3 regions of the Bradyrhizobium sp. A11 genome follow, and region 2 is predicted to be linked to each of the others. Evidence: predicted binding sites of a transcription regulator. Region 2 holds the regulator's gene; each other region holds the start of a gene.
What was found. Region 2 encodes HrcA, which represses chaperone genes, less so after heat shock. Its sites were predicted from a motif close to GTTAGCACTCNCNNNNNGNGAGTGCTAAC; they were not measured.

Region 1 (9,841 bases), 2.5 Mb from region 2:
GCGATCGCTTCCCGCACGGCCGGGCGCGCCTGCATGCGCGCGAGATAGGCCGACAGGGCCGGCCATTGCGCGATGTCGATTCCCGCCGGACGCAGCAGCAGCAAGGCCCAGGTGAGGTGCGCATCCGCCACCGTGAAGCTGTTGCCGACGAGGAATTCGCGCTCCGCCAGATGCGCAGATGGCACCGACAAGGTCTGCGTGATCCTTGCGCGCGGCTTGGCGAGCGAGCCGTCGTCCTTGTACCAGAAGGTCGGAAACAGGAACGCCTTGTGGATCTCGGCGCCGACGAAGCTCAGCCATTCCTGGAGGCGATAGCGAGCGGGATCGCCGTTGGTAGGCGCAAGGCGGGCCTCCGGCTTCACGTCGGCGATGTATTGCAGTACCGCCGCGCTCTCGGTCAGCCGTTCGCCGTTCTCCAGCACCAGAACCGGCACCGCGCCCTTCGGCGACAGGTCGCGGAAATCGCTGCCGTCATCCACGATCCGCTTGGTCCAGATATGGGCGAGGTGATATTGCGCCTCGATACCGGCCTCCATCAGCGCGATGCGGCTCGAGAGCGAGCAGGCCATTGGAAAGAAATAGAGTTGCAGCATGGCCAGCTCCGTCAGGTCAGCGCATCGCTCTGCGCGATGATCGCGAAGCGGTCGGCGAGCTCGGCCAGCGCGACCTCGTGAATGGTCCGGGCGTCCAGCGTGCCGCCGCGGCCGTCCGGCAGGTCGCGGGTGGCACAGGCATCGGCGGCGATCGTCGTGCGCAGGCCGAGATCGAGCGCGGCGCGGGCGGTCGAGGAGACGCACATGTGGGTCATGAAGCCGGCCAGCACGATGTTCTTGCGCCCGGTTGCGGCAAGGCGCGCTTGCAGATCGGTGCCGGCGAACGAGTTCGGCAGCGCTTTCTCGATCACCGGCTCGCTCGCAAGCGGTGTCAGGCGCTCGACGATCGCGCCGCGCGCGGCCTCGCGGTCGAACAGGCCGCCGGCGCGGCCCTTGTGCGCGACATGGAAGATCGCGGCGCCGCTCTCCCGTGCCCGCGCCAGCAGGCGCGCCGCCGCGGCGATCGCGGGTTGCGCATCGGGCAGGGCCAGCGGACCGGCGCAATATTCGTTCTGGATGTCGATCAGCACGAGGCAGGCCTCGTGGAGCTTCGGCGGATCGAGATCGGCGCCGGCGAGTTCGAGCAGGGTCTTCGGAGCAGTCATGCGGGTTAGGCCTTAAGGGGATAGCGGATGGCGCGACATTAGCGCGGCGCCGGCCTGCCATTGTGCAGGACTATTGCAGCTTACGGCTGCGAATTTGCAGGGCGCGGCATCGCCTGCTAGGCTCGCCGCAATGAATTGGGACGATCTTCGCATTATTGCCGCGGTGAGGGACGAGGGCACTTATGCCGGCGCCAGCGCGCGGCTGCGCATCGACGAGACCACGGTCGGCCGCCGACTGGCGCGGATCCAGCGCGATCTCGGCGTGCCGCTGTTCGATGCGGTGGACGGGCTGCGGCGGCCGACGCGCCATTGCGAGACGGTACTCGAACATGTCGGGGCGATGGCCGCCCACGCCGCCGCGATCGATCGCATCAAGGAGAGTCAGGTGGGCCCGGTCGGGCGCCTGCGCATCGCCTCGACCAACGCAGTCGCCGAAGAGCTGCTGGCGCCGCGGGCCAGCAGCTTCCTGCGCGATCATCCCGGCCTGACCCTGCAATTCCTCACCTCCAGCGGCAACGTCAAGTTCTCGCGCTGGCAGGCCGACCTCGCCATCCGCCTGCGCAAGCCGGAGAAGGGCGACTTCACCATCTCCAAGCTCGGCGATGTCAGGCTGTATTTCTTCGAGCCCGCCGACCGCTCCGGCGGCGAGCCGATCGCCTGCGTCTATCCGGACGAGCTGGACAGCATTCCGGAGGCGCAATTCCTGCGCGCGAAGCGGCTGACGAACGTGCGCTGCATCACCGACAATGTCCGGATCATCCGGACCATGATCCAGTCACACCAGGCCGTCGGCGTGCTTCCCGAGCACAGCTGCACCGCGCTGCTCGCCGACCGCGGCCTGCGTGCCACGCTGTTGTCGAAACGGCGCGACGTCTGGCTCCTGGTGCAGAACCATCTCAAGCGCGACGCAGCGACCCGCGTGACGATCGACTGGGTCAGGCACTGCTTCAAGGACGTCCCGCAGCTCTGACGGCGGCGACGTTCAAGGCCTTCGCATTGAACGAGGTGCGCGCGAGGCGCGACCAAGATCACGGAGCAGGGATTACGTGCGCGCCAAGGTTGCGTAATCTCGTGAGGAGACCTGACCGGGGCAAGCACATGACCAGTCTTTCGCAAACCATGCGGCCTTCGCGAGCCCAGTCGCGGGAATGGAAGGCGATTCTCATCCTGATCCTGCTGGTCCCGGTACTGTGGTCGCCGCTGCTCCTGTTTCGCTTCGTCGTGTACCAGCCGTTCAGCATCCCCTCGGGTTCGATGGCGCCGACGCTGCTGGTCGGCGACTACGTCTTCGCCGCGAAATATGCCTATGGCTACGGCCGCTATTCCCTCCCGTTCGCGCCATCCTGGATCTCGGGCCGCGTCCTTGCCGCCGACCCGGAATACGGCGACATCGTCGTGTTCCGGACGGCGAAGGACAATTCGGTCGACTACGTCAAGCGCGTGGTCGGGCTGCCCGGCGACCGCATCCAGATGCGGCAGGGCCGGCTCGTCCTCAACGACCGTCCGGTGACGCGCGTCGCCCTGGAGGCGAAGCCCGCCGGCTCAGCCTGTGGCGGCGACGACGAGGCGAAGGTCAAGCGCTGGCGCGAGACGCTGCCGAGCGGCGCGTTCTATGTCACCATCGATTGCGACGACGACGGTTTCCTGGACAATACCGCCGTCTTCACCGTGCCGCCGGGCCACTTCTTCGTGCTCGGCGACAACCGCGACAATTCCACCGACAGCCGCATGTCGACGTTCGGTTTCGTGCCGATGGACAATTTGATCGGCAAGGTCACGCGGATCTTCTGGTCCCTCGACGAGGACGGCGAGCCGCGCTTCGAGCGGATGGGCAAGGTGGAGTGAGGGGAAGGCCCTCTCCCCCTGTCATTCCGGGCTCGCGCCCAAGAGGGCGCGCCCCGGAATGACAACGGGAGAGAGTTTGCCACAAGCAAAAACCCCGGCATCGCTGCCGGGGTTTCGCATTTCGCATCTTGCCTGAACGGCCGGATCAGAAGTCCATGCCGCCCATGCCGCCGCCGGGGGGCATTGCCGGGCCGGCGCCGCCCTTCTTGGGCAGCTCGGCGACCATGGCTTCCGTGGTGATCAGGAGCGCGGCAACCGAGGCTGCGTTCTGGATCGCGGTGCGGACCACCTTGGTCGGGTCGATGATGCCCTTCTTGACGAGGTCGCCATATTCGCCGGTCTGGGAGTCGAAGCCGTAAGCGTAGGCTTGTTCTCCAGGATCTTGCCGACGATCACCGAGCCGTCTTCACCGGCGTTGATCGCGATCTGGCGGGCGGGAGCCGACAGCGCCTTGCGCACGATCTCGACGCCGGTCTTCTGGTCGTCGTTCTTGGTGCGCAGGCCCTTGAGCTGCTCGGAAGCACGGAGCAGGGCGACGCCGCCGCCCGGGACGATGCCTTCCTCGACAGCCGCACGGGTCGCATGCATCGCGTCATCAACGCGATCCTTGCGCTCCTTCACCTCGACCTCGGTCGCGCCGCCGACGCGGATCACCGCGACGCCGCCAGCGAGCTTGGCCAGACGCTCCTGGAGCTTCTCGCGGTCGTAGTCCGAGGTGGTCTCCTCGATCTGCGCCTTGATCTGGGCCACGCGCGCCTCGATGTCGGCCTTCTTGCCGGCGCCGTTGACGATCGTGGTGTTCTCCTTGTCGATCATCACCTTCTTGGCGCGACCGAGCATGTTGAGCGTGACGTTCTCGAGCTTGATGCCGAGGTCTTCCGAGATCGCCTGGCCGCCGGTCAGGATCGCGATGTCCTGCAGCATGGCCTTGCGGCGATCGCCGAAGCCCGGAGCCTTGACGGCAGCGACCTTGAGGCCGCCGCGCAGGCGGTTCACGACCAGGGTCGCGAGCGCCTCGCCTTCGACGTCCTCGGCGACGATGACCAGCGGCTTGCCGGTCTGCACCACGGCCTCGAGCAGCGGCAGCAGCTCGTTCAGCGAGGAGAGCTTCTTCTCGTTGATGAGGATGTAGGCGTCGTCCATCTCAACGCGCATCTTGTCGGCGTTGGTGACGAAGTACGGCGAGATGTAGCCGCGGTCGAACTGCATGCCCTCGACGACGTCGAGCTCGGTCTCGAGCGACTTGGCTTCCTCGACGGTGATGACACCCTCGTTGCCGACCTTCTTCATGGCGTCGGAGAGGAACTTGCCGATCTCCTGGTCGCCGTTGGCCGAGATGGTGCCGACCTGGGCGATCTCGTCGTTCGAGGTGACCTTCTTGGAGTTCTTCTGGAGGTCCGCAACCACGGCCTCGACCGCAAGGTCGATACCGCGCTTGAGGTCCATCGGGTTCATGCCGGCGGCGACCGACTTGGCGCCTTCGCGCACGATGGCCTGGGCCAGTACGGTGGCGGTGGTGGTGCCGTCGCCGGCCGCGTCAGCGGACTTGGAGGCGACTTCGCGCACCATCTGCGCGCCCATGTTCTCGAACTTGTCCTCGAGCTCGATCTCCTTGGCGACGGTGACGCCGTCCTTGGTGATGCGGGGAGCGCCGAACGACTTGTCGAGCACGACGTTGCGGCCCTTCGGGCCGAGCGTGACCTTCACCGCGTTGGCGAGGATGTCGACGCCGCGCAGCATCTTGTCGCGCGCATCAACCGAGAATTTGACTTCTTTGGCTGCCATGTGGGTTTTTCCTTGAGATGTTTGACTGGAGGGAGAGAGGGGCTCTTAAGCCGCCTTCTTCTTGGACTCGCTGACTTCGAGAACGCCCATCACGTCGCTCTCCTTCATGATCAGCAGGTCCTGGCCGTCGATCTTGACCTCGGTGCCGGACCACTTGCCGAACAGCACGCGGTCGCCGACCTTGAGGTCGATCGGGATCAGCTTGCCGGCTTCGTCGCGGCCACCGGGACCAACGGCGACGACTTCGCCCTGGGAGGGCTTTTCCTTGGCAGTGTCGGGAATGATGATGCCGCCAGCGGTCTTCTCTTCTGCGTCGATGCGCTTGACCACGACGCGGTCGTGAAGCGGACGGAATTTCATGCAGTCCTCCTAAGCATTTGCTCGGGTTGAGGTTTTGAGATTGTTAGCAGTCGGTGCCCGTGAGTGCTAGCACACGCGGAGCTGAAATAGGACAGGAATTTTGCGGGGGCAAGGGTTTGTAGCAAAAAAATCAGCACTCGGAAGCGCGGATTGCCAGCTTCTCTCGCCATCGTTAACCGAGCCTCGCGCCCGTATTAGCACGGAGTGTTCTCTGCTGCTAACGCGTTGAATTTCAACAGCTTGTTAAACTTTTGGGCTTGAGATGAATTGTCAGTTTGCGTCACATTTCTCTCATGTGAGCGCATCAGTACCGGGTGGCTCGTAAGGCGCACACCGACCAAGCCGCCCCTCGAATGCGCTCCTGCAAAGGAGGTTTGGCATGGGACTGCGGAATGGGGCCGTTTCCGAGGATTTCCGGAAACAGATGCTGGGTTACGGGCTGACGACGGCACAGATCCTCTATCGGATGCCGGATCATCCCTCGCTGCTTCAGACCTACGTCTGGCAGAACTACGACATGTTTCCGAAATTCCCGGCGCTGAAGGATTTCCTGGCGTTCTGGCAGGAGAAGCTCGACGGCCCCCTCCATTCGGTCACCGTGGCGCATTCCAAGCTGATCAAGCCGGCCGAGCTGCGCGCCGTGGACGGCGTGTTCCGGCTGCATTGAAACGGAGACGGTGCAGAGAGCGGGCAAAGGCGCGTGCGCGCCGTGCCCGCGATCTCTCGCGATCCTCAACGGTGGGTACGCCTCGCTTTGCGCACGCCACGAGACCCGTTTCCGTGCTAGCCTCTCAAAATAACAACAGGGGAGGCACCCAATGGCCACGAAGACCAAATCGCGCGGTGCAGTGCAGGCCGTTGCCCAGAAGCGAAGCAGCGCCAAGGCCGCTGTGCGCGTGCCGGTCAAGCAGCCGGCGGCTCTGGCTTCGAAAAAGCCCGCGCGCCCGCGGCAACGCATCGCCATCAGCCATCACCGCGAGGAAGACTTTAGGGCCGACGGCCTGCGCGCCTACGCGAAATACCGCGACCTCGGCATTGCCGAGGCGACCCACGGTCTCGCGCAGGCGCATGTCATCCGCCTGCAGGGCCCCTGCAATCCCGCCGAGGTCTCCAAGCTGCACTTCCACGACGTCGAATTCCAGATGGTCTACGTGCTCAAGGGCTGGGTGAAGACCTACATGGACGGGCAGGGCGAGACGCTGATGAAGGAAGGCAGCGCCTGGACCCAGCCGCCGAAGATCAAGCACATGATCCTGGATTACTCCGACGACGTCGAGCTGCTGGAGGTGATCCTGCCGGCGGAATTCAAGACGGTGGAGTTGAAGGCCTGATGTCATTCCGGGGCGCGCGTAGCGCGAGCTACGGTGCGCAATTGCGCACCTGAGAATCCATCAGGCGGCGGAGACGGTGGAAGAATGGATTCCGGGTTCGCGACTTCGTCGCGCCCCGGAATGACGGCCGGTGGAGATAGTCTAAGCCACCACCCCCACCACCGCGCCCATCAAGCACGTGGTCAGCGTCCCCGACACGATCGACTTCAGCCCGAGCGCGTTGATCTCCTCGCGCCGCTCCGGCGCCATGACCCCCAGGCCGCCGACCATGATGCCGAGGCTGGCGAAATTGGCGAAGCCGCACATCGCGTAGAGCATGATCAGGCGCGAGCGCGGATCGAGCGCGCCGGGCGGCAGCTTCGAGAAGTCGACATAGGCGATCAATTCGTTGAGCACGGTCTTGGTGCCCATCAGGCTGCCGGCGGTGACCGCCTGATCCCACGGCAATCCCATCAGCCAGCACACCGGCGCCATCACCAGGCCGAGCAGTCGTTGCAAGGAGATCGCGGCCCCGCCGATGTGAGGCAGCAGTCCGAGCATGGCGTTGACGAGATAGACCAGCGCCACCAGCACCAGCAGCATGGCGACGATGTTGAGCAGCAGCTCGAGGCCGGCGGTGGTGCCTTTCACGATCGCGTCCATCGGGCCGGACATTTCCATTTCGGGATCTTCAAGCGCGCCGCCGGTGCGCCGGTCCGAGATTTCAGGCACCATGATCAGGCTGACGAGGATCGCGGCGGGTGCGCCCAGAACCGAGGCGATGACGAAATGCGCGGCGGCGTCGGGGATGAGGGGCGCCAGCAGCGTTGCATAGAGCACCAGCACGGTGCCGGCGATGCCCGCCATGCCGCCGGTCATCACCAGGAACAATTCGCTGCGCGTCATCTGCTTGAGGTAGGGCCGCACGAACAGCGGGGCCTCGACCATGCCGAGAAAGACGTTGGCGGCGGTCGACAGGCCCACCGCGCCGCCGACGCCGAGCGTCCGCTCCAGCAGCCAGGCCATGCCGCGCACGATCGGCGGCAGCACGCGCCAGTAGAACAGCAGCGTCGTCAGCACGCTCATGACCAGAACGATCGGCAGCGCCTGGAACGCCAGGATGAAATCTGCCCCCGGCACCTTGACGTCGAAGGGCAGGGGCCCGCCGCCGATATAGCCGAACACGAAGGCGGACCCGGCGCGCGAGGCCGCGGAGATCGCACCGACCGCGTCATTGATGGTGCCGAAGGCGTGCGCGACGATCGGCAGCTTCAGCAGCACGATCGCGGTGGCGAAGGTGATGAAGAGGCCGATCGCCGCCTGGCGCAGCGACACGGCGCGCCGGTTCTCTGCCAATGCGAAGGCGATCAACAGCAATGCGAAGATGCCGAGTGCCGATTGCAGCCGCAGCATGATGTCCCCGAACCCTCGGCGATTATGGCCGCACCGGCCTTGCAAAGGCAATGCCGTCGTGGTGGCCCTGGAGGAAGCTGTCCCGAGCCAGCGTCAGGTGGAGAGTTTGAAGTCGAGATGGTCGCGTGTCCCGGACAAGCTGCAACGCGTCAGCGTTGCGGCGCAGAGCCGGGACCCAGCTTCGCTTCGCGAGCCGCAGCATGGGCTCCGGCTCTGCAGCGCAACGCCGAAGGAGCGCTGCGCCGCGTCCGGGGCACGAGATCGTGGGTTTCGTAACGCGCTTCGCTCGACGTGTCAGCCCCGTCCGACGAACGGCATCTTGGTCGCCATCACCGTCATGGTCAGCACGTTGGCATCGAGCGGCAGGCCGGCCATATAGGCCACGGCGTCGCCGACCGCCTTGGCGTCCATGCGCGGTTCGTGCTTGGTGGTGCCGTCCGGCTGCAGCACGCCAGGGCCGTTGACCATGCGATCGGTCATCGGGGTCGCGGCATTGCCGATGTCGACCTGGCCGACCGCGATGTCGTACATGCGGCCATCGAGATTGCTGGCCTTGGTCAGGCCGGTGATGGCGTGCTTGGTCGAGGTGTAGGCGGCCGAAAACGGCCGCGGCGCATGCGCCGAGATCGAGCCGTTGTTGATGATGCGGCCGCCGCGCGGGTTTTGGTCCTTCATGATGCGGAAGGCGTGCTGGGTGCACAGGAACGGCCCGGTGAGGTTGGTGTTCACCACCGCCTGCCATTGCTCGAGGCTGAGATCCTCGAACGGCACGGCGGGCGCGCCCATGCCGGCATTGTTGAAAAGTACGTCGAGCCGGCCATAGGTCGCCTTCACCTTGTCGAACAGCGCGGCGATGGAATCCGGCTTGGTCATGTCGGCGGTGACGCACAGGCTTTTTCCTGCCGGGCCGAGCTTTGCGGTCTCCTCAAGCATGTCGAGCCGGCGCCCGGTGAGCACGACGGTGAAGCCGGTATTCATCAGCGCGAGCGAGGCCGCGCGCCCGACGCCGGTGCCGGCGCCCGTCACCACTGCGATCTTTTTTGCTTCACTCATCGTTTCCTGCCTTTGCTCATGTTGTCAGGTTTTCGGTTCTTTTTCGTTCTTGTAGGGCGGCCGCGGAATGTTCTGATGCGCTGCGCGCAGCGCCGCCGACCAGCGCGAGCGCAGGTCGTGGAAATAGGGCTCGCCCGCTTCGATGCGGTGGTTGAGGTCGGCCTCGCAGGCGTCCGAGCGCACCACCAGCACGTCGATGGGCAGGCCGACACCGAGATTGGAGCGCATCGTCGAGTCCATCGAGATCAAGCCGGTCTTCAGCGCCTCGTAGAGCTCGACGTCGTAATGCATGGCGCGGTCGAGCACCGGCTTGCCGTATTTGTGCTCGCCGATCTGCAAATAGGGCGTGTCGGTGGTGCACTCGATGAAATTTCCGGCGGTGTAGACCATGAACAGGCGCATCCGCGAGCCCTTGATCTGGCCGCCGAACAGGAAGGAGACGTCGAAAGACACGTCCTCGGACTTCAAGGCAGGGCCTTCGGTGGCGTGCACCGCCCGGATCGCCCGGCCGATGCGCTGGGCGGCCTGGAACATCGTCGGCGCGTTCATCAGCGTCTCGAGCTCGCCCGTGTTGGGGTCCTCCAGGCCTTCGGTCAGCGTGGAGAGCACCGACTGGCTGATGGCGAGGTTGCCCGCGCTGGCGATCGCCATGATGCGCTCGCCGGGCTTGGAGAAGATGTGGAGCTTGCGGAACGTGGAGACGTTGTCGAGGCCGGCATTGGTGCGGGTGTCGGCGATCATCACCAGACCGTCCCGAACCAGGATTCCGCAGCAATAGGTCATTTCCACTCCCCGAACGCGTTTGCGCGGAATTACTAGCCAATTTCAAGGAGGCATGAAACCCCCGATTCCGGCCGTCATTCCGGGGCGCGCGTAG
Region 2 (9,841 bases):
CATTGGTCTCGACCCGCATCAGCCAGGCTTCGGGACGCTTCTCGGTGGCGGTCGCGTGTCTGACACCGTCGATGTCGAGGCGGCCATGCGCGCCGGGGCCGACGCCGGCATATTCCTCGCCGCGCCAATACACCAGATTGTGCCGGCACTCGGCGCCGCGCCGCGCGTGGTTGGAGATCTCGTAAGCGGGCAGCCCAAGCTTGTCGCAGGTCTCCTGCGTGACGTCATAGAGCGCGCGCGCGACCGCTTCATCCGGCGTCTTCAACTTGCCGGCCTGGTGCAGGCCGAAGAACGGCGTGCCTTCCTCGATCGTCAGTTGATAGAGCGACAGATGCTCGGCCGCTTCATTGATGGCGAGGCGCAGCTCATCGGCCCACATCGCCGGCGTCTGGTCGGGGCGGGCATAGATCAGGTCGAACGAATAACGGTCGAACGAGCGGCGCGCGATGGCGACGGCATCGAGCGCCTCGCGCGCGCTGTGCAGGCGTCCCAGCGCCTTCAGCGAGGCGTCATCGAGCGCCTGCACGCCGAGCGAGACGCGGTTGACGCCGGCGCTGCGATAGCCGGCAAAGCGCGTGGCCTCGACGCTGGTCGGGTTGGCTTCGAGCGTGACTTCGACGTCGCTCGCGACGGTCCAGTGCTTGCCGATCGCATCGAGCACCGCGCCGACCGTTGCGGGCTGCATCAGGGACGGCGTGCCGCCGCCAAGGAAGATCGAGGTGACCTCGCGCCCGGGCGCACGCGCCGCGGTTGTTGCGATTTCGCGCGCGAACGCGGAGGCAAAGCGCGCTTCGTCGATCGCGGCGTGGCGGACATGGCTGTTGAAGTCGCAATAGGGGCACTTCGACAGGCAGAACGGCCAGTGCACGTAGACGCCGAAGGCGGCTTCCTTAGCGCGGCTCAAGGCAGATCTCCGCCAGTTTCACGAAGGCGCGGGCGCGGTGCGACAGGCCGAGACCGAGCGGCGGCAGGCCGTGCTTCTCGATGCTCTCCATCTCGCCGAAGGTGCGGTCGTGGCCATCGGGCAGGAACATCGGATCGTAGCCGAAGCCGGCATTGCCGCGCGGCGGCCAGACCAGGGTGCCGTCAACGCGCGCCTCGACCTGTTCGAGGTGATGGTCGGGCCAGGCCACGCAGAGCGCGGAGACGAAATGCGCTCTGCGGCGGTCCGCCGTGTTGGCGCCGCGCTCCTGCAACAGGCGCTCGATCTGCGCCATCGCCGCGTTGAAGTCCTTGGCCGGACCGGCCCAGCGCGCGCTGTAGATGCCGGGCGCGCCGTCGAGCGCGTCGACCACGATGCCGGAATCGTCGGCGAAGGCGGGCAGCCTGGTCGCCTGCGCCGCCGCGATCGCCTTGATCGCGGCGTTGCTGCGGAAATCGTTGCCGGTCTCCTCCGGCTCGGCGAGGCCGAGCTCGCCGGCCGACACCGCCTCGACGCCGTGGGGCGCGAGCAGCTCCCGCATCTCGGCCAGCTTGCCGGGATTGTGGGTGGCGATGACGAGCTTTCCGGTGATTCGGCGGTGCATGGGCCTATTGACTACGCGACAGCCAGTTTCTGCAAGTCCACGAGGCGCGCGACGCCCTTGCGCGCCAACGCCATCAGCGCCAGGAACTCGGCTTCCGTGAACGGTTCGCGTTCCGCCGTGCCCTGCACCTCGATGATGCGGCCGTCGCCGGTCATGACGAAATTGGCGTCGGTCTGGGCTTCCGAATCCTCGGCGTAGTCGAGGTCGAGCACCGGCGTGCCGTTGTAGATGCCGCAGGAGATCGCGGCGACGTTGTCGCGCATGACGTTGGCCTTGATCATGTTGCGCGCCTTCATCCAGTTGACGCAGTCGGCGAGCGCGACCCAGGCGCCGGTAATCGAGGCCGTGCGCGTGCCGCCGTCGGCCTGCAGCACGTCGCAATCGACCGTGATCTGGCGCTCGCCGAGCGCCTCGAGGTCGACGATGGTGCGCAGCGAGCGGCCGATCAGGCGCTGGATCTCGACGGTGCGGCCGCTCTGCTTGCCGGCGGCGGCCTCGCGGCGGGTGCGTTCGGAGGTCGCGCGCGGCAGCATGCCGTATTCGGCGGTGACCCAGCCGCGGCCCTGGCCCTTCAGCCACGGCGGCAGGCGGTCCTCCAGCGTGGCGGTGACCAGCACATGGGTGTCGCCGAATTTCACCAGGCAGGAGCCTTCCGCATATTTGACCACGCCGCGCTCCAGCGTCACGGGGCGCAATTCGTCGGGCGCACGGCGGCTTGGCCGCATGGGAAATCCTCCAAAACTCACGGGAAAGGCTGTTGGCGGTGCTTGTAGGTGGGGCGAAGGTGGGCGGCAAGGCCTTATTCGGCCCCTGATTCCGGGCCGGCAAACGCCACGCTTGTCAGAAGCGCCCGGGATGGACAAATTATGAGGATCTGAGAGGAGTTACCGCTGTGGCCCATCACGATCCGATCCATCTGATCGCGCCGCGCGCAGGCCTCGCCCAGCTCAACGAGCGTTCCCGCGATATCTTTCGTCAAATTGTCGAAAGTTACCTCGCGACCGGTGAGCCCGTGGGCTCGCGCAATATCTCGCGCCTGATCGCGATGCCGCTGTCGCCGGCCTCGGTCCGCAACGTCATGGCCGATCTGGAACAGCTCGGCCTGATCTATGCGCCGCACACCTCCGCCGGCCGGCTGCCGACGGAACTCGGCCTGCGCTTCTTCGTCGATGCCTTGATGCAGGTCGGCGACCTCAACGAGGCCGAACGCCAGTCGATCCAGAGCCAGCTCACGTCCGTAGGCCAGGCCCACTCGGTCGAGGCGGCGCTGGACCAGGCGCTGACGCGGCTGTCCGGACTGACGCGAGCCGCGGCGGTAGTGCTAACGCCAAAGTCCAATGCACGGCTCAAGCACATCGAATTTGTCCGCCTGGAACCGGAGAAAGCCTTGGTCATCCTCGTCGGCGAGGACGGTCAGGTCGAGAACCGTGTGCTGACGCTGCCCCCTGGAGTTCCCTCCTCGGCGATCACCGAAGCCGGCAATTTCCTCAATGCGCGAATCCGCGGCCGCACCCTGGCCGAGGCGCGGCTCGAGCTCGAGACGGCGCTGGCCGAGGCCCGCGCCGAGCTCGACCAGCTCGCACAGAAGGTGATTTCCGCCGGAATCGCCAGCTGGTCCGGCGGCGAGAACGAGGACCGCCAGCTCATCGTGCGCGGCCATGCCAATCTGCTCGAAGATCTGCACGCGTTGGAGGATCTGGAGCGGGTGCGCCTGTTGTTCGACGATCTCGAGACCAAGCGCGGCGTGATCGATCTGCTCGGCCGGGCCGAGACGGCCGAGGGCGTGCGCATCTTCATCGGCAGCGAGAACAAGCTGTTCTCGCTGTCGGGGTCCTCCACCATTATTGCGCCCTATCGGGATGCCGCCGGTCACATCGTCGGCGTCCTCGGGGTGATCGGCCCGACGCGGCTGAATTATGCCCGCGTGATCCCGACGGTGGACTATGCCGCCCGCATCGTCAGCCGCCTTTTGGGGGGCTGACCGGCCTTTCCGCCGATCACGGGCGCTTGATTTTCGCGGCTCAAAGCACGATATGCGGGCCAACAATCCCTGGAAACGAGTTCGAGATTAGCCGATGACCGATCGAGACCGGCAACCCGAAGACGCGGCCGCGCCGACTGGCGAGCCCGTGGCGTCAAAGCCCTACATCATGCCCGACGATCCCGAGCCCGGCTCGGTCGAGACCCTGCAGAAGGAGGTCGCCGAGGCGCGCGATCGCATGCTGCGGACGCTGGCCGAGATGGAGAATCTGCGCAAGCGCACCACCAAGGAAGTCGCCGACGCCCGCCTCTACGGCATCACCGGCTTTGCCCGCGACGTGCTCGATATCGCCGACAATCTTCAACGCGCGCTCGACGCCGTTCCGGCCGAGGCGCGTGCCACCGCCGATCCCGGCCTGACCTCGTTGATCGAGGGCGTCGAGCTCACCGAGCGCGCGCTGCATAGCGCGTTGGAAAAGCACGGCGTGAAGAAGCTCGATCCGCAGGGCCAGAAGTTCGACCCGAACTTCCACCAGGCGATGTACGAAGTGCCCGATCCGTCGGTGCCGTCGGGCACCGTGGTGCAGATCATGCAGGCCGGCTACACCATCGGCGAGCGCGTGCTGCGCCCGGCTCTGGTCGGCGTCGCCAAGGGCGGCGCAAAGCCAGCGGCCGCGGCGAACAACAACGAATCGAGCAGCGCGCCGAACTGAGTTTCAACCCTCATGGTGAGGAGCCGCGCACTTGCGCGGCGTCTCCACCATGAAGGCCAAGGTGCCGCAGCGGGAGCCTTCGTCCTTCGAGACGCGCGCGAAGCAGCGCGCTCCTCAGGACGAGGGTCTTGCAGTGTTGTGTGTCGCTTACGCGCTCACCGCAATATCGCTCGACTGGATCCGCTTCACGCGGGCCTTGGCCATATCGGCCCACGCCTTGGCGAGCGAGCCCTGGGTGTCGATGCCGCGGCAGGCGTCTTCCACCACATAGACCTCGAAGCCCGCCTTGCGCGCATCGAGCGCGGTCCAGGCGACACAGAAATCCGTCGCGAGCCCTGCGACGAAGACGCGCCTGATCTTGCGTCCCTTCAGATATCCGGCAAGGCCTGTCGAGGTCTTGCCGTCGGCCTCGAGGAAGGCCGAATAGCTGTCGACGTTCTTGTGAAAACCCTTGCGGATGATGAGCTCGGCGTGAGGAATCGCGAGGTCCTTGGACAGCGCCGCGCCGTCGGTGCCCTGCACGCAATGGTCGGGCCACAGCACCTGCTTGCCGTAGGGAAGGTCGACGGTCTCGAACGGCTTCTTGCCGGAGTGGACCGAGGCAAACGAAACGTGGCCCGGCGTGTGCCAGTCCTGCGTCATCACCACGTTCGCAAACGCCTTCGATATCTTGTTGATGACGGGCACCACCTGCTCGCCGTCCTTCACGGCGAGGCTGCCGCCCGGCAGGAAGCAGTTCTGCACGTCGATCACGAGCAGCGCGGAGGTCTCGTCAGGTTTGATCGGTGCCGCTGCAAAGAGTGCACTCGGCGCCAGCGTCGCCAGGGCCGTCGTTCCAAGCATTGCCAAGACTTGTCGCCGATCCAGCATCGTTCGCCTCCCATAAAGGTGATCCAACGGGAGCGAAGCCTAGTTCCGTTCGTATACGAACAGAAGCCCGAAAATGCGGCCGGGACTGGTGAGGGGTTGGGCGTGCAGCCCCAACATCGCTGTCGTCCCCGCGAACGCGGAGACCTATAACCACAGGGAGGTGTCTGGCGAAAGCTCTTGCCGGTATTGCCACCAACCAAACCGCGAGATCACGCGGTACGGGTCCCTTACGTTCGCAGGGACGACAGTGAATCTGTGGGACCGCCTCAACCCTTCGGCTGAATCCCGTCGCGCACGGCGCGGAAGCGGGTGAAGGCGGCCTGCCACTGGTCGCGCGGGGCGCTGGCGATGATGCGCAGCGAAGCGCCGCCGCTCGAGAAGCGGATCCACTGCACCACGGTCACCGGCGTCTTGTCCTTGCCGCTGACGCCGTCGATTCGGGTCTCGAAGCCTTGCTGGCCGTTGATGCGGATCGGCTCCGACATGGTGACGCGGGATTCGCGCACGCCGGGGATCTGCAGCGCGGCCTCCTGGGCGAAGCGGGCGCGGTCCTCGGCGGCTTGCGGAGTGGCGGCGATCAGGCCGAGGATCATGAACGGCTTCGATTCATAGCCTGCGCTCTCATTGCCGTCGGCGAGGATAATGCTGGCGCCCGGCGCCAGCGTGCGGATGTCCTTGAAGTCGGCGAGATCGGTGATCTTGAACGGCATCAGCGCGATCTGTTCCTCGGCCGAGACTTGCCTGCGGGTGGTGGCGGTCGCGAACATCTGCCGCACCGCCTCGTCGGTGTAGATCTTGGTCGCATTCTCCGGGACCTGGACCGCGACATAGCCCGAGAAGCCGGCGCCCGGCACGATCATCGAGTAGCGCTTCACCGGGGTGTCGCCGGCCTTGCCGGTCTCGGTGGTGAAATAGGCAAGGCCGGCGGGGGTCTCGACCTTGTCCTGCTTGACGCCGTTCGCTCCGGCCGGATTGGAATTGAAGGCGCTCACGACCTCGCCATAGGCGGCCGGCGGCAACTCGGTGACCAGCACCTTGACGCTGCCGTCCTCGCTTTCGAAGCCCGGAAAGGTCTTGGCCGTGTTGAGGCCGACCAGCGGCACCATGCCAAGACGCAAGCCGGGCGGAAACACGGCGTCGGCGGCGAGGGCCGGAAGCGCGGAGGCGGCGAGAAGGGCGAGCGCGGCGAGGGGGCGGATCAGCTTCATGGGCACTCTGATTGGTTCACATTGAGGCCGTTCGATGGTCGGCCGCCGGGCCGCTTTGTCGCGCGGGGCGGCATTGGCGGCTGCCTGGCCGGTCCGCCTTTTAGCGGGTTTGGGCTTGCGGCGACAGGGCGGACGGGCCCGCGGTAGCGGGGGCTTGCCGAAGCCCGAACCTGTTAATAATTCCTCACCCGCAAGTGCGGTGAAGCCCGGATATGATCTTCCAAAACCCGATGTTTTAGCCGCAGAAACGTAGCTTCGGTCCTTGCGGGCCCCTCCCCCCCTCCTATATGAGCCTCAATCATCGCAATATCGCGGATGTTTGATCTTAGGGGGTTTCGGTTTGGGTGCCTTCTGGGCCCAGCCAACCTGCCGCAAAAAGAAGGATATCAGGACCATGGGAAAGGTCATTGGGATCGACCTCGGCACCACGAATTCGTGCGTCGCCGTGATGGACGGCAAGAACGCCAAAGTCATCGAGAATTCCGAAGGCATGCGCACGACGCCCTCGATCGTCGCCGTCACGGACGACGGTGAGCGTCTCGTCGGCCAGCCGGCCAAGCGCCAGGCCGTCACCAATCCCGAGCGCACCTTCTTCGCAGTGAAGCGCCTCATCGGCCGCCGCTACGACGACCCGATGGTCGAGAAGGACAAGAAGCTCGTCCCCTATAAGATCGTGAAGGCTTCCAACGGCGATGCCTGGGTCGAGGCCGACGGCCAGACCTACTCGCCCTCGCAGGTCTCGGCGTTCATCCTGCAGAAGATGAAGGAGACCGCGGAAGCCCATCTCGGCCAGAAGGTCGATCAGGCCGTCATCACCGTTCCCGCCTACTTCAACGACGCCCAGCGCCAGGCGACCAAGGACGCCGGCAAGATCGCGGGCCTCGAAGTGCTGCGCATCATCAACGAGCCGACCGCGGCCGCGCTCGCCTACGGCCTCGACAAGACCAAGGCCGGCACGATCGCCGTCTACGACCTCGGCGGCGGCACGTTCGATATCTCCATTCTCGAAATCGGCGACGGCGTGTTCGAGGTGAAGTCGACCAACGGCGACACCTTCCTCGGCGGCGAAGATTTCGACATGCGCCTCGTGGGTTATCTCGCCGACGAATTCCAGAAGGAGCAGGGCATCAACCTGCGCAACGACAAGCTCGCGTTGCAGCGCCTGAAGGAAGCCGCCGAGAAGGCCAAGATCGAGCTGTCCTCGACGACGCAGACCGAGATCAACCTGCCGTTCATCACCGCGGACCAGACCGGTCCGAAGCATCTGACGATGAAGCTCACGCGCGCCAAGTTCGAGGCGCTGGTCGACGACCTCGTGCAGAAGACCGTCGAGCCCTGCCGCAAGGCGCTGAAGGATGCCGGCGTGACCGCCGGTGAGATCGGCGAAGTCGTGCTGGTCGGCGGCATGTCGCGCATGCCGAAGGTCCAGGAAGTCGTCAAGCAGCTGTTCGGCAAGGAGCCGCACAAGGGTGTCAACCCGGACGAAGTCGTGGCGATCGGCGCTGCGATCCAGGCCGGCGTGCTCCAGGGCGACGTCAAGGACGTGCTGCTGCTCGACGTGACCCCACTGTCGCTGGGCATCGAGACGCTGGGCGGCGTGTTCACCCGCATCATCGACCGCAACACCACGATCCCGACCAAGAAGAGCCAGGTGTTCTCGACCGCCGAGGACAACCAGAACGCGGTCACCATCCGCGTCTTCCAGGGCGAGCGCGAAATGGCGGCCGACAACAAGATGCTCGGTCAGTTCGACCTGATGGGCATTCCGCCGGCTCCGCGCGGCATGCCGCAGATCGAGGTGACCTTCGACATCGACGCCAACGGCATCGTCAACGTGTCGGCCAAGGACAAGGCCACGGGCAAGGAGCAGCAGATCCGCATCCAGGCCTCGGGCGGTCTGTCGGAAGCCGACATCGAGAAGATGGTCAAGGACGCCGAGGCCAATGCCGAGGCAGACAAGAAGCGCCGCGAGGCCGTCACCGCCAAGAACGAGGCGGATGGCCTGGTGCATTCGACCGAGAAGGCCCTGGCCGAGCACGGCTCGAAGGTGGCCGAGAGCGAGCGCCGCGCCATCGAGGACGCCGTCAGCGACCTCAAGGAAGCGCTGAAGGGCGACGACGCCGAGGCGATCAAGGCCAAGACCAACACGCTGGCCCAGGCTTCGATGAAGCTCGGTGAGGCCATGTACAAGCAGCAGGCCGAGGCCGACGCCAAGAAGGACGCGGCCAAGGACGACGTCGTCGACGCGGAATTCACCGAGGTCGACGACGACAAGAACAGCAAGAAGTCCGCTTAAGCCCCGAGAGGGTGATGATGCGGGCGACTTGGACCCCACGCGCACCAACGGCCTCCTCCCTCGCGGGGGAGGCCACGGTGTCGGGCTCTGCGGGACCGAGACCCGCAACGATCGATCAATTCCCAGCCGTTATGCTGAACGCCGCCGTGCCGGCTTCCGCCGCGAGGCGGAAGGGCGCTTATGTCGTCGCGCAGCGGCATCGTTTCGCTCCGACTTGATTCGCGATTGGATAGACCGAGCTCATCATGTCCACGTCCACCAAGCGCTGCTATTACGAGACTCTCGAAGTCGAACGTGACGCCGACGAATCCAAGCTGAAATCGTCGTTCCGCAAGCTGGCGATGAAGTTTCACCCCGATCGCAATCCCGGGGACGACACCAGCGAGATCAAGTTCAAGGAAATCAACGAGGCCTACGAGGTCCTGAAGGACAAGGACAAGCGCGCCGCCTATGACCGCTACGGCCATGCCGCTTTCGAGCAGGGCGGCGGCGGCGCCGGGTTCGGCGCGGGCTTCGCCTCCTCCTTCTCCGATATTTTCGAAGACCTGTTCGGCATGGCCGGGCAGCGCGGCCGCGGCGGCCGCGAGCGCGGCGCCGACCTGCGCTACAACATGGAAATCACGCTCGAGGAAGCCTTTGGCGGCAAGACCGCGCAGATCGAGATTCCGGTCTCGGTCACCTGCGAGGCCTGCTCCGGCATCGGCGCCAAGGCCGGCACCAAGCCGAAGACCTGCTCGACCTGTGGCGGCGCCGGCCGCGTGCGGCAGTCGCAGGGCTTCTTCACGCTGGAGCGGACCTGTCCGGGTTGCCAGGGCCGCGGCCAGATGATCGAGGATGCCTGCCCGTCCTGCTCGGGCCAGGGTCGCGTCACCCGCGAACGCACCTTGTCGGTCAACATCCCCCAGGGCGTCGAGGATGGCACCAGGATCAGGCTTGCCGGCGAAGGCGAGGCCGGGGTCCGCGGCGGCCCGCCCGGCGACCTCTACATCTTCCTGTCGCTGGCCCAGCACCAGTTCTTCCAGCGCGACGGTGCCGATCTGCATTGCCGTGTGCCGATCTCGATGGTGACGGCCGCCCTCGGCGGCGAATTCGAGGTGCCGACCATCGACAAGGCCAAGGCCAAGGTGAAGGTGCCGGCGGGCACCCAGTCCAATCGCCGATTCCGCATTGCATCAAAAGGCATGCCGGTGCTGCGCTCGCGCCAGATGGGCGACATGTACGTTCAGGTCGTGGTCGAGACGCCGCAGA
Region 3 (9,841 bases), 940 kb from region 2:
TCGTGATCGGCCTGATGACGATCGGCGGCGTGCAGCTCATCATGATCGGCATCGTCGGCGAATATATCGGCAAGATCCTCTCCGAGCTGAAGGCGCGCCCGATCTACTTCGTCGCCGAGCACAGCGAGAAGCATTTCGAGGCGGGCAAGGCCGACGACGATGCCAAGAGGACGGCGGCCGAATGAGCGCGGCTGCGCCGGCGCGACAGATCTGGCTCTGCGCCGACGATTACGGCATCAGCCCGGGCGTCAACCGCGCCATCCGCGACCTGATCGAACGCGGGCGCCTCAACGCCACCTCTGTGATGATGGTGGGACCTGCGATCGCGCGCAGCGAGGTCGCAGCGCTCCAGGCCGCCGCGACTGCGAGCCCGCGCTGCGGGATCGGATTGCACGTGACGCTGTCGGCGCCGTTCCGGCCGCTCACCATGCATTTCCGCCCCTTGGACGGCGACATGTTCATGCCGTTTCCGAAGCTGTTGCGCGCGGGCGTCTTACGGCGGCTCGACCGCGAATTCGTCCGCAATGAGGTGAAGGCGCAGCTCGCCGCCTTCATGGACGCGTTCGGCCGCGCCCCCGACTTCGTCGACGGTCACCAGCATGTGCAGCTCTTTCCGCAGGTGCGCGACGGCTTCGTCGATGCGGTGGCCGAGGCTGCGCCAAACGCCTGGGTCCGCCAGGGCGGCCGCAATCTTCCGCTGAGGCAGCGGCTGGCCACGCCAAAGGCCATGGTGCTCGACGGTCTCAGCGCGCAATTCCGCCGCCGCGCCGGCAACGCCGGCCTCAGCTTCAATCCCGCCTTTGCCGGCGCCTATGATTTCACGCGGGCGGCCGATTTCGGCGCGCTGATGCGGCAATTCCTGCAAGGCCTCCCCGACGGCGGCCTCGTAATGTGCCATCCCGGCTTCGTCGACGATGTCCTTGCCGGCCTCGACCCGATGACGGATGTCCGGGAGCGGGAGCACGCCTATCTCGCGAGCGACGCCTTCGCGCGCTTGCTGGCGGACAGCCGCGCCACGCTGGGGTGAAAACGGCGGAAGGCAGGCCGCGGGGCAGCTTGTCGCATACCGAAATTTAATCCGGCCGGCACTGTTGGGGCCACAATGGAACCCTACATCTGGCTCGCGCTTGTTTTGCGCGAGGGAGACTGATCATGACGCCGCAGGAACGCCAGCTCGTCGACGACCTTTTCGACCGGCTCTCAAAGCTGGAAAATGCACCCCGCGATCCCGATGCGATCGCCGCGATCTCCGATGGCCTGCGCAAGGCGCCCGGCGCGGTCTATGCGCTGGTGCAGACCACGCTGGTGCAGGACGAGGCATTGAAGCGCGCGAATGCCCGCATCCAGGAGCTGGAAGCGGCCCACGCGCCCGAACAGGCACAGTCCGGCGGCTTCCTCGACACCATGCGTGACACGCTGTTCGGCGGCGGCCCCTCGCGCGGCTCGGTTCCGAACGTGCCGCCGCGCGACTCGCGGCCGACGTGGAACACCGGACAGGCGATGCAGACCCAACCCGGCTACGGCGCGCCGCCTTACGGACAAGGTCCGGGGCAAGGTTACGGTGCCCCGCCCGTGGGCGGCGGTGGCGGCGGCTCGTTCCTGGGCACCGCCGCGGCGGCCGCAGCTGGCGTCGTCGGCGGCTCGCTCTTGCTCTCCAGCATCCGCGGCATGATGGGCGGCGGATCGCACCAGCAGGGCTTCGGCGACGGCAATTCGCTCGGCGACCGCAGCGCCGGTGGAAGTCCCTGGGGCGGCAGCGACCAATCCGACGGATCGCTCGCGCGCGATGCCGGCCTCAACGACATCGGCTCGAACCGGGATTCCCGCCAGGGCCTCTTCGACCAGGCGTCGAACGACGACCGGAGCAATGACAACGACCGGAATTACGACAACGGCGGCGACAACATGGATATGGCCGACGACAGCGATTTCGGCGGCGACGGCGACGACGACGGCGGCAGCGACTACGCGTGACGTCGCTCGATAGCCGCGCAAGCAAAGACGGCCGCCCGGATGGCGGCCGTTTTCATTTCGCACCTCAGGCGATCACAACACCACGACCTTGGTGCCGACATTGACGCGGCCATAGAGATCGATGACGTCCTCGTTGCGCATGCGGATGCAGCCGGAGGAGACGTTGGTGCCGATGGTCCAGGGCTCGTTGGAGCCGTGGATGCGGTAGAGCGTCGAGCCCAGATACATCGCGCGGGCGCCGAGCGGATTTTCCGGGCCGCCTTCCATGTGCCGGGGCAGATCCGGCCGGCGCGCCAGCATCTCGGCCGGCGGCGTCCAGTCCGGCCATTCGCGCTTGGCCGTGATCGACTTCACGCCCGACCAGGTGAAGCCGGGACGCCCCACACCGATGCCGTAGCGCATCGCCCGGCCGTTGCCCTCGACGAGGTAGAGGAACTTGTTCGGGGTATCGACCACGATCGTGCCGGGACTTTCCTTGCCGCTATAGTCAACGAGTTGTTTCTCGAATTTCGGATCGAGCTGGCGCTGCCGCGGATCGACCGCGTCCTGCTGGAGCGCGCCCTGCTGATATCCGCCCTGTTGATACCCACCCTGCATCTGCGGCTCGCCCATCGGCGGCAGGCGGCGCTGATCGTAATAGGCCGGCTGCTGCTGATACACCGGCCGCTCGGGCGCGTAGGCCGGACCGCGGCCGGGACCGTCGCCGAACAGGAATTCGATGAAGCCGCCGCCCATGTTCGAATTGGAGGCGACGCGCACCGGCGCCGGCGGCAGCTGCGGCGCATAAAGCACCGCAGGCGGATCGTTCGGCACGCTGTTGTCGAAGGCGCTGGCGTCGCTCGCGCAAGCCATGAAGGTGCAAGCGCTGCCGAGCAGCGCGACAGACATTTTCTTGAACATCGACGTACTCTGTACTGTTTCGTCTAGATCACATGCGTCGTGGAGAGCCGGTGGCTGATCCGCGCCCTTCGACGTGGTCAATAAAAGGCAAAAGCCGTTTTGTTTGGTAAACGGAAGGCGCGTTTGGATTCACCACGTCGCGAGCGCAGCGGCAATTTGGCGATCAGCGTTTATTTTCGATGAACGCGGCACGGCCATGGTTAATCGCTTCTTTGCAACGCGGCGCGCGACGCCCGCACAACAGTTCCGGCTGTGAACTTCGTGTTAAATCGCTTCTGCCTACAAAGACGCGTGTGTGAGGTGGGGGGAGTATCCTGATGGCTGTTCACCGCAAACGTTTTCGCGTCGAGGATATCGCTGGTGGCGAGATGCCGATTTTGGACGTAACCGAAGAGGCAATCCCGATGCATAGCGAGATCATGGCCGAGCTACGCGCGATCCGCGCGCAGATGGCGAAGGGCGTAACGGCGGCCCCGCTGTCCGGTAGCGCGGCCATGGCGGCGATCGACGCCTCCACCGCCCACGAGCTTTCCGAGGCTCGCACGATGCTCGAGACCTATCGGGCCCAGATCGAGCAGTGCGAGAAGCTGAAGGTCGAGCTCGACCTCATCCACGACGCCATCGACCGCACCAAGCGCGAAATCGCGACGCTGCACGGCAAGAGCTTCGACGGCGGCGAGATGGCCAAGGTCAATGGCGAGCTCGGCGCGGTGGTCGGCGGCACCGAGCAGGCGACGCAGCAGATCCTCGAAGCCGCGGAATCGATCGACCAGGCCGCCAGCGCGATGTCCAAGGTGGACTCGATCGACCAGCAGAAGCGGCTCGCCGACGACATCCAGGAACGCGTCATCTCGATCTTCGAAGCCTGCAACTTCCAGGACCTGACCGGCCAGCGCATCAGCAAGGTCATGACCACGATGAAGTTCATCGAGCAGCACATCAATGCGATGATGGACATCTGGGGCGGCGTCGACGCGATCAAGTCCCACGTGCCGGCGCATGTGGACAATCGCAGCGAGGACGAAAAGCTTCTCAACGGCCCGAAGCTCAACGGCGACGTCGGTCACGCCTCGCAGGACGACATCGACGCGCTGTTCGACTGAGCGGACGCGACAGGCAGAAAACAAGACGCCGGCCCCTGGGCCGGCGTTTTTTTGTTTTGAGATTCTGTTTCACCTCGTCATTCCGGGGCACGCGAAGCGCGAGCCCGGAATCTCGAGATTCCGGGTTCGGTCCTGCGGACCGCCCCGGAATGACGGAGAGACTACGCCCTCGGTGCGCAGCGGACGTAGACCATGTTGCCGTAACGGGTGGCGGCGTCCTTGTCGATGAAGCGGGTGATCAGGACGCGGCCGTCGAAGGAGATGATTTCGCGGTCCTGGTCGCCCGGGGTCGGCCCCGCCGGTCCGATGTAGTTCTTGCCGCTCGGCGAGCCCTTCAGCCGCAGCTCCTGGGGCGTCGCCTGGTCGGCCAGATGCATGATCACGCCGCCGGAGGAACCGGCGGTGATCACGTAGGGATTCTTGCACTGGGCCCGGGCGGCCGCCTCGGTGCGGGCGCGGTCGGCCGGGTTCTGGAACGAGGCCAGACCCCAGCGGCCCACGATCTCGTCGGCGCGAATGGTCGCAGGCATTTCCGGGGCGACGCCCGGCTCCGCCTCAGGCGGCGGCGGGGACGACGAGAAGGACGGCAGGCTCATGCCGCCGCCACAGGCGCCCAGCAACAGCGCCAGACAAGAGGCGGCCGCCAGATTGGCAACCGCGCGCGCGTGAGCTGAACTGATCATGGCATTCCCCCGAGCAAGACCATGGCCGCACCCCTCCTGCAGCCAAGCGCAAAAAAGCTGCCGGAGCAATGACGTCCTTTGACAGGTCGGCGCCCCGAACAAGTTTCCAATGCCACCATCCTATATCCGCCTCACCAATCGCTTAACCACCTTTGCTTGACAGGATCGCGGCCAAGCCATATTTCCGAGCCCACTATTAGCACTCGGAAAGCCCGATTGCTAAGCGCGCCGTTCGATCTTCGGGATAGGGGATGGACGGAAGCGCCGCCGCACCCACTTCCACTACTTCCGAAGCGAGCCTCCAAAGGGAAACGTCATGGCTAAATCCAAATTTCGTCCGCTGCATGACCGTGTCGTGGTCAAACGTATCGACGCCGAGGAAAAGACCAAGGGCGGCATCATCATTCCGGACACCGCCAAGGAAAAGCCGTCCCAGGGCGAGGTCGTCGCCGTCGGCCCGGGCGGCCGCGACGAGACCGGCAAGCTGACCCCGATCGACCTCAAGGTCGGCGACCGCGTGCTGTTCGGCAAGTGGTCGGGCACCGAGGTCAAGATCGACAACGAAGAGCTCCTGATCATGAAGGAGTCGGACATCATGGGCGTGCTGGCCTAAGTCCATCCGCCTGAACAGCCGCTGAATGTCGTGCCCGGATCCACGCGATCCGGGCATCCATCATTCCGCCGGGTTCGACCCCGGAAGCGATGCGACGAACGAGCGGCAGACACATCACGAAACACGAGGGATTGCAGAAATGGCTGCCAAAGAGGTCAAGTTTTCCGGAGACGCGCGCGATCGCATGCTGCGCGGCGTCGACATTCTCGCCAACGCCGTCAAGGTGACGCTCGGCCCGAAGGGCCGCAACGTCGTCATCGAGAAGTCGTTCGGCGCGCCCCGCATCACCAAGGACGGCGTCACCGTCGCCAAGGAGATCGAGCTCGAGGACAAGTTCGAGAACATGGGCGCCCAGATGGTGCGCGAGGTCGCCTCCAAGACCAACGACCTTGCCGGCGACGGCACCACCACCGCGACCGTGCTGGCCCAGGCCATCGTGCGCGAAGGCGCCAAGGCGGTTGCCGCCGGCATGAACCCGATGGACCTCAAGCGCGGCATCGACAGCGCCGTGGCGGCCGTCGTCAAGGACATCGAGAAGCGCGCCAAGCCGGTCGCCGCCTCCTCCGAGGTCGCCCAGGTCGGCACCATCTCGGCCAACGGCGATGCCGCCATCGGCAAGATGATCGCCCAGGCGATGCAGAAGGTCGGCAACGAGGGCGTCATCACCGTCGAGGAGAACAAGTCGCTCGACACCGAAGTCGACATCGTCGAGGGCATGAAGTTCGACCGCGGCTATCTCAGCCCCTACTTCGTCACCAACCCCGAGAAGATGACCGCCGAGCTCGAGGACGCCTACATCCTCCTGCACGAGAAGAAGCTCTCGGGCCTGCAGGCCATGCTGCCGGTGCTGGAAGCGGTGGTGCAGTCGGGCAAGCCGCTCGTCATCATCGCGGAGGACGTCGAGGGCGAGGCGCTGGCCACCCTGGTCGTCAACCGTCTGCGCGGCGGCCTCAAGGTTGCCGCCGTCAAGGCGCCGGGCTTCGGCGACCGCCGCAAGGCCATGCTCGAGGATATCGCGATCCTGACCGGCGGCCAGCTGATCTCCGAAGACCTCGGCATGAAGCTCGAGAACGTCACGGTCAAGATGCTGGGCCGCGCCAAGAAGGTGGTGATCGACAAGGAGAACACCACCATCGTGAACGGCGCCGGCAAGAAGCCCGACATCGAGGCCCGCGTCGGCCAGATCAAGGCCCAGATCGAGGAGACCACCTCGGACTACGACCGCGAGAAGCTCCAGGAGCGCCTCGCCAAGCTCGCGGGCGGAGTCGCGGTGATCCGCGTCGGCGGCGCGACCGAGATCGAGGTCAAGGAGAAGAAGGACCGCGTCGAGGACGCCCTCAACGCCACCCGCGCCGCGGTGCAGGAAGGCATCGTCCCCGGCGGCGGCGTCGCGCTGCTCCGTGCCAAGAAGGCCGTCGGCCGCCTCTCCAACGACAATGACGACGTCCAGGCCGGCATCAACATCGTGCTGAAGGCGCTCGAAGCTCCGATCCGCCAGATCGCCGAGAATGCCGGCGTGGAAGGCTCGATCGTGGTCGGCAAGATCCTCGAGAACAAGTCCGAGACCTTCGGCTTCGACGCCCAGAACGAGGACTATGTCGACATGGTCGAGAAGGGCATCATCGATCCCGCCAAGGTGGTGCGCACCGCGCTGCAGGACGCCTCCTCCGTGGCCGGCCTGCTGGTGACCACCGAGGCCATGGTCGCCGAGACGCCGAAGAAGGAAGCCCCGCCCGCGATGCCCGCCGGCGGCGGCATGGGCGGCTTCTAACTCCGTCCTTCCATTACAGCGTTGTGAAGGCCGCCTCCGGGCGGCCTTCTTTTTTGCCGATCCTGCCTTCAGCTTTCCGATTCAACCGACGGCCAAAACCCACTACGGTGGCGCGCCGATTCTTGATCAGGGATTTTCGCGATGCGCGCGCTTCCGGTTTGTCTGACGATTGTCCTGGCGGCTCTGCTTGCGGCTGCACCCGAGGTCGCCTCCGCCCAGATGAAGCTGTCGCCCAAGGCCACGGCGCCCGGCGGCGTGGAGACGCGCTATTTCACCTCCCTCGACGGGTTGATGGACGGCAATGCCGACGTGATCCTGAAGGAGACGCGCCAGGGCAAGACGGTCACCGCGGCCGTGCTCGACGTCTGTTACCCGATCGCGAGGAATTCCGACCGCAAGGACCGCTTCGTCGTCAATCTCCAGGTCGCGGGCCAGACGCTGACCGGCACCACGCAGAGCGTCAATGAGAAGGCGCCCGTCAGCGTCAAGCTGCTGCGCAAGCAGAGCGGAGACACCTTCGAGTTTCGCGGCCAGATCAGCATCGGCCAGGCGGTGACCGAGGTCACCTCGCCCGACAATTCCGATCTCAGCGAGAGGGAATTCCTGGACAACCAGACCTCCGACGACGGCATCACGCCGCAGCCGAAGGATTTCACCGACGTTTCGCCGGAGGCGATCGCGGTCAAGGTCAAGCTCGAGGCCGCGACCGACTTCCTGAAGAGCCTGAAGGGCCAGGAGGTCGAGGTGACGCTGGCCAGCCTCAATGTCGGCTGCGACGCGCTGCGCGCCGGCGAGCAGACCCTCAACATGTCGGTCGATCCCGAGCGCGCCGCCGCGCTGCTGGCGAAGTTCAAGGCGATGCCCGGCGTCACGGCCGCAGGGTGGACCGCCGGCATGACCGAGATGGACCGCACCATCCGCTTTCCCGCGGCCGACTGGCGCGAGGGCGACAGGATCAACCGCAACAAGCTGGCGGCGGCCGTCTCGAACGTCCTGAGCCGGACGCTCGCGGCAAAGCCGGTCTCGCAGAGCTTCAACTCCGCCACGGGCAAGCTCATGCTGGTGTTCAAGCGGCCGAACCAGGATTTTCCGGCGCTCGAGTTGACCGACACGATCGAGGTCGCCGGGCTGGTCTCGCCGGACAGGCCGGGCGCCACCGACAAGCTCATGCTGTGGATCGGCAGCCCCGCCACGACGACGGCCGACGAGAGCAGCGGGCCTAAGCTCAAGCTCTCCGATGATGCGAGCCTGGACGAAGAAGGCGATCTGCCCGACGACAACGGCTCGATCGAGGCGCTGGCGAAGGAGCTCAGGGGTCAGCGCTGGGACGCCGACCAGTCGGTGTGGAAGTAAGCGGCACTATCGTGCCCCGGACGCAGCGCGAAGCGCTGCAGAGCCGGGGCCCAGAAGCCACAAACGCACTTGCGGATGAAAAACTGGGTCCCGGCTCTGCGACGCATCGCTTGCGCGACGCGCCTTGTCCGGGACACGAGAACTCTAATTCCCCGTCGTCCTGAAGCGCAACGGCTTCGGACCGATCAGGGTCAGCACATCGCCCTGACGCTTCCAGGTCTCGACGCTGGAGAGCGCTGCGACGAGCTCGTCGTCCGCCTGGGCTCTTGCCGGCGGGCAGGAGCGGTCCTGGATCTGCCCGGGAACGAAGATCACGGTATTGCCGGCGACCGAGAACTGGCCCTTGCCGCCCTTGCACCAGAGCTCCAGCACGACCTCGCCGTGGTCGCCGATCTCGATGTTCGGAATCCGCTTGGAGCCCGCTTGCGGCAACGCTTCCAGCGTCATCTCGGTGCCGAACGGAAAGCCGTCCTCGGCACGCGCGGGCGCGGACATCGCGAGCATTGCAACCGCCGCACACACCAACCGCTTGAACCCGACCATGAGACCTCTCGTCCGACCTGATTTTGCGCACCTTCTATAAGACGGCGGCGCCATTGAGAAGGTTCGCTCAATCAAGCTGCAAAATCCCCGCGAGGGCGAACCTCGCGGGGATCTGCGCCGAAAGCCGGACGTGGCCCGCTACTTCAGGACCATCGCCGTGAACGGCCAGACATAGGCCTGCAACGTCACGAGCACGCCGACGAGGCACGCCAGCACGATCGAGTGCCAGAACACGAAGCGCAGGATGGTGCCCTCATGCCCGTACCAATTGGTCGCGGTGGAGGCGACCACGATCGACTGGGCGTCGATCATCTTGCCCATCACGCCGCCGGACGAGTTCGCCGCGCTCATCAGGATCGGCGACAGGCCGAGCTGCTCGGAGGTGATCTTCTGCAGGTTGCCGAACAGGATATTGGACGACGTATCCGATCCCGTCAGCGCCACGCCGAGCCAGCCGAGCAGCGTGCCGAAGAAGGGATAGAGCACGCCGGTGGCCGCGAAGGCGAGGCCGAGCGTCGCGTCGACGCCCGACAGGCGCGTCAGCGTGCCGATCGCGAGCATCGCCGAGATCGTCACCAGCGAGATCGCGCAGAGCCGGATGGTCCGGCCGTATTCGGTCAGGAGCCGGCCGGGACCCACCCCCATCAGGACGCCGGAGATGATCGCCGCGATCAGCATGCCCGTGCCGGTGAAGGAGAGATAGGTGAAGGCGAACACCGCGCTCTCTTTGGTCGGCCCCGGCGCGACCGGCGGCATCTTGTTGATCATCTGATGCAGCTCGGGGACGGGATAGTTCCAGACGAAAATCGAATTCGCCCAGCCCTTGAAGGCGCCGTTGCCCCAGATCAGCATCACGATGCAGACGATGGCCCACGGCAACAGCGCGCTGAACAGCTCGCTC

Region 1: the regulator HrcA is predicted to act here: its motif matches at 5,231-5,259, upstream of WI560_RS20680 (co-chaperone GroES).
Region 3: the regulator HrcA is predicted to act here: its motif matches at 4,856-4,884, upstream of groES (co-chaperone GroES).

The regions. Positions count from the first base shown of each region.
Region 1 is NZ_CP149509.1:4,401,809-4,411,649, reverse strand. Features, by position in the region: gene WI560_RS20705 (glutathione binding-like protein) at 1-593, opposite strand, end outside; gene WI560_RS20700 (cysteine hydrolase family protein) at 605-1,198, opposite strand; gene WI560_RS20695 (LysR family transcriptional regulator) at 1,329-2,168, shown strand; gene lepB (signal peptidase I) at 2,297-3,043, shown strand; partial or broken gene groL (chaperonin GroEL) at 3,189-4,828, opposite strand; gene WI560_RS20680 (co-chaperone GroES) at 4,874-5,188, opposite strand; gene WI560_RS20675 (usg protein) at 5,568-5,855, shown strand; gene WI560_RS20670 (cupin domain-containing protein) at 6,007-6,519, shown strand; gene WI560_RS20665 (NupC/NupG family nucleoside CNT transporter) at 6,661-7,911, opposite strand; gene WI560_RS20660 (SDR family oxidoreductase) at 8,206-8,964, opposite strand; gene WI560_RS20655 (proteasome-type protease) at 8,989-9,747, opposite strand.
Region 2 is NZ_CP149509.1:27,223-37,063, forward strand. Features, by position in the region: gene hemW (radical SAM family heme chaperone HemW) at 1-904, opposite strand, end outside; gene rdgB (RdgB/HAM1 family non-canonical purine NTP pyrophosphatase) at 891-1,526, opposite strand; gene rph (ribonuclease PH) at 1,538-2,251, opposite strand; gene hrcA (heat-inducible transcriptional repressor HrcA) at 2,419-3,507, shown strand; gene grpE (nucleotide exchange factor GrpE) at 3,602-4,219, shown strand; gene pncA (bifunctional nicotinamidase/pyrazinamidase) at 4,367-5,089, opposite strand; gene WI560_RS00180 (hypothetical protein) at 5,356-6,297, opposite strand; gene dnaK (molecular chaperone DnaK) at 6,692-8,593, shown strand; gene dnaJ (molecular chaperone DnaJ) at 8,839-9,841, shown strand, end outside.
Region 3 is NZ_CP149509.1:5,989,149-5,998,989, forward strand. Features, by position in the region: gene WI560_RS28195 (glycosyltransferase family 2 protein) at 1-185, shown strand, start outside; gene WI560_RS28200 (ChbG/HpnK family deacetylase) at 182-1,027, shown strand; gene WI560_RS28205 (DUF2076 domain-containing protein) at 1,153-1,974, shown strand; gene WI560_RS28210 (L,D-transpeptidase) at 2,047-2,874, opposite strand; gene WI560_RS28215 (protein phosphatase CheZ) at 3,192-3,977, shown strand; gene WI560_RS28220 (hypothetical protein) at 4,139-4,660, opposite strand; gene groES (co-chaperone GroES) at 4,977-5,273, shown strand; gene groL (chaperonin GroEL) at 5,413-7,044, shown strand; gene WI560_RS28235 (hypothetical protein) at 7,186-8,397, shown strand; gene WI560_RS28240 (META domain-containing protein) at 8,542-8,940, opposite strand; gene WI560_RS28245 (L-lactate permease) at 9,079-9,841, opposite strand, start outside.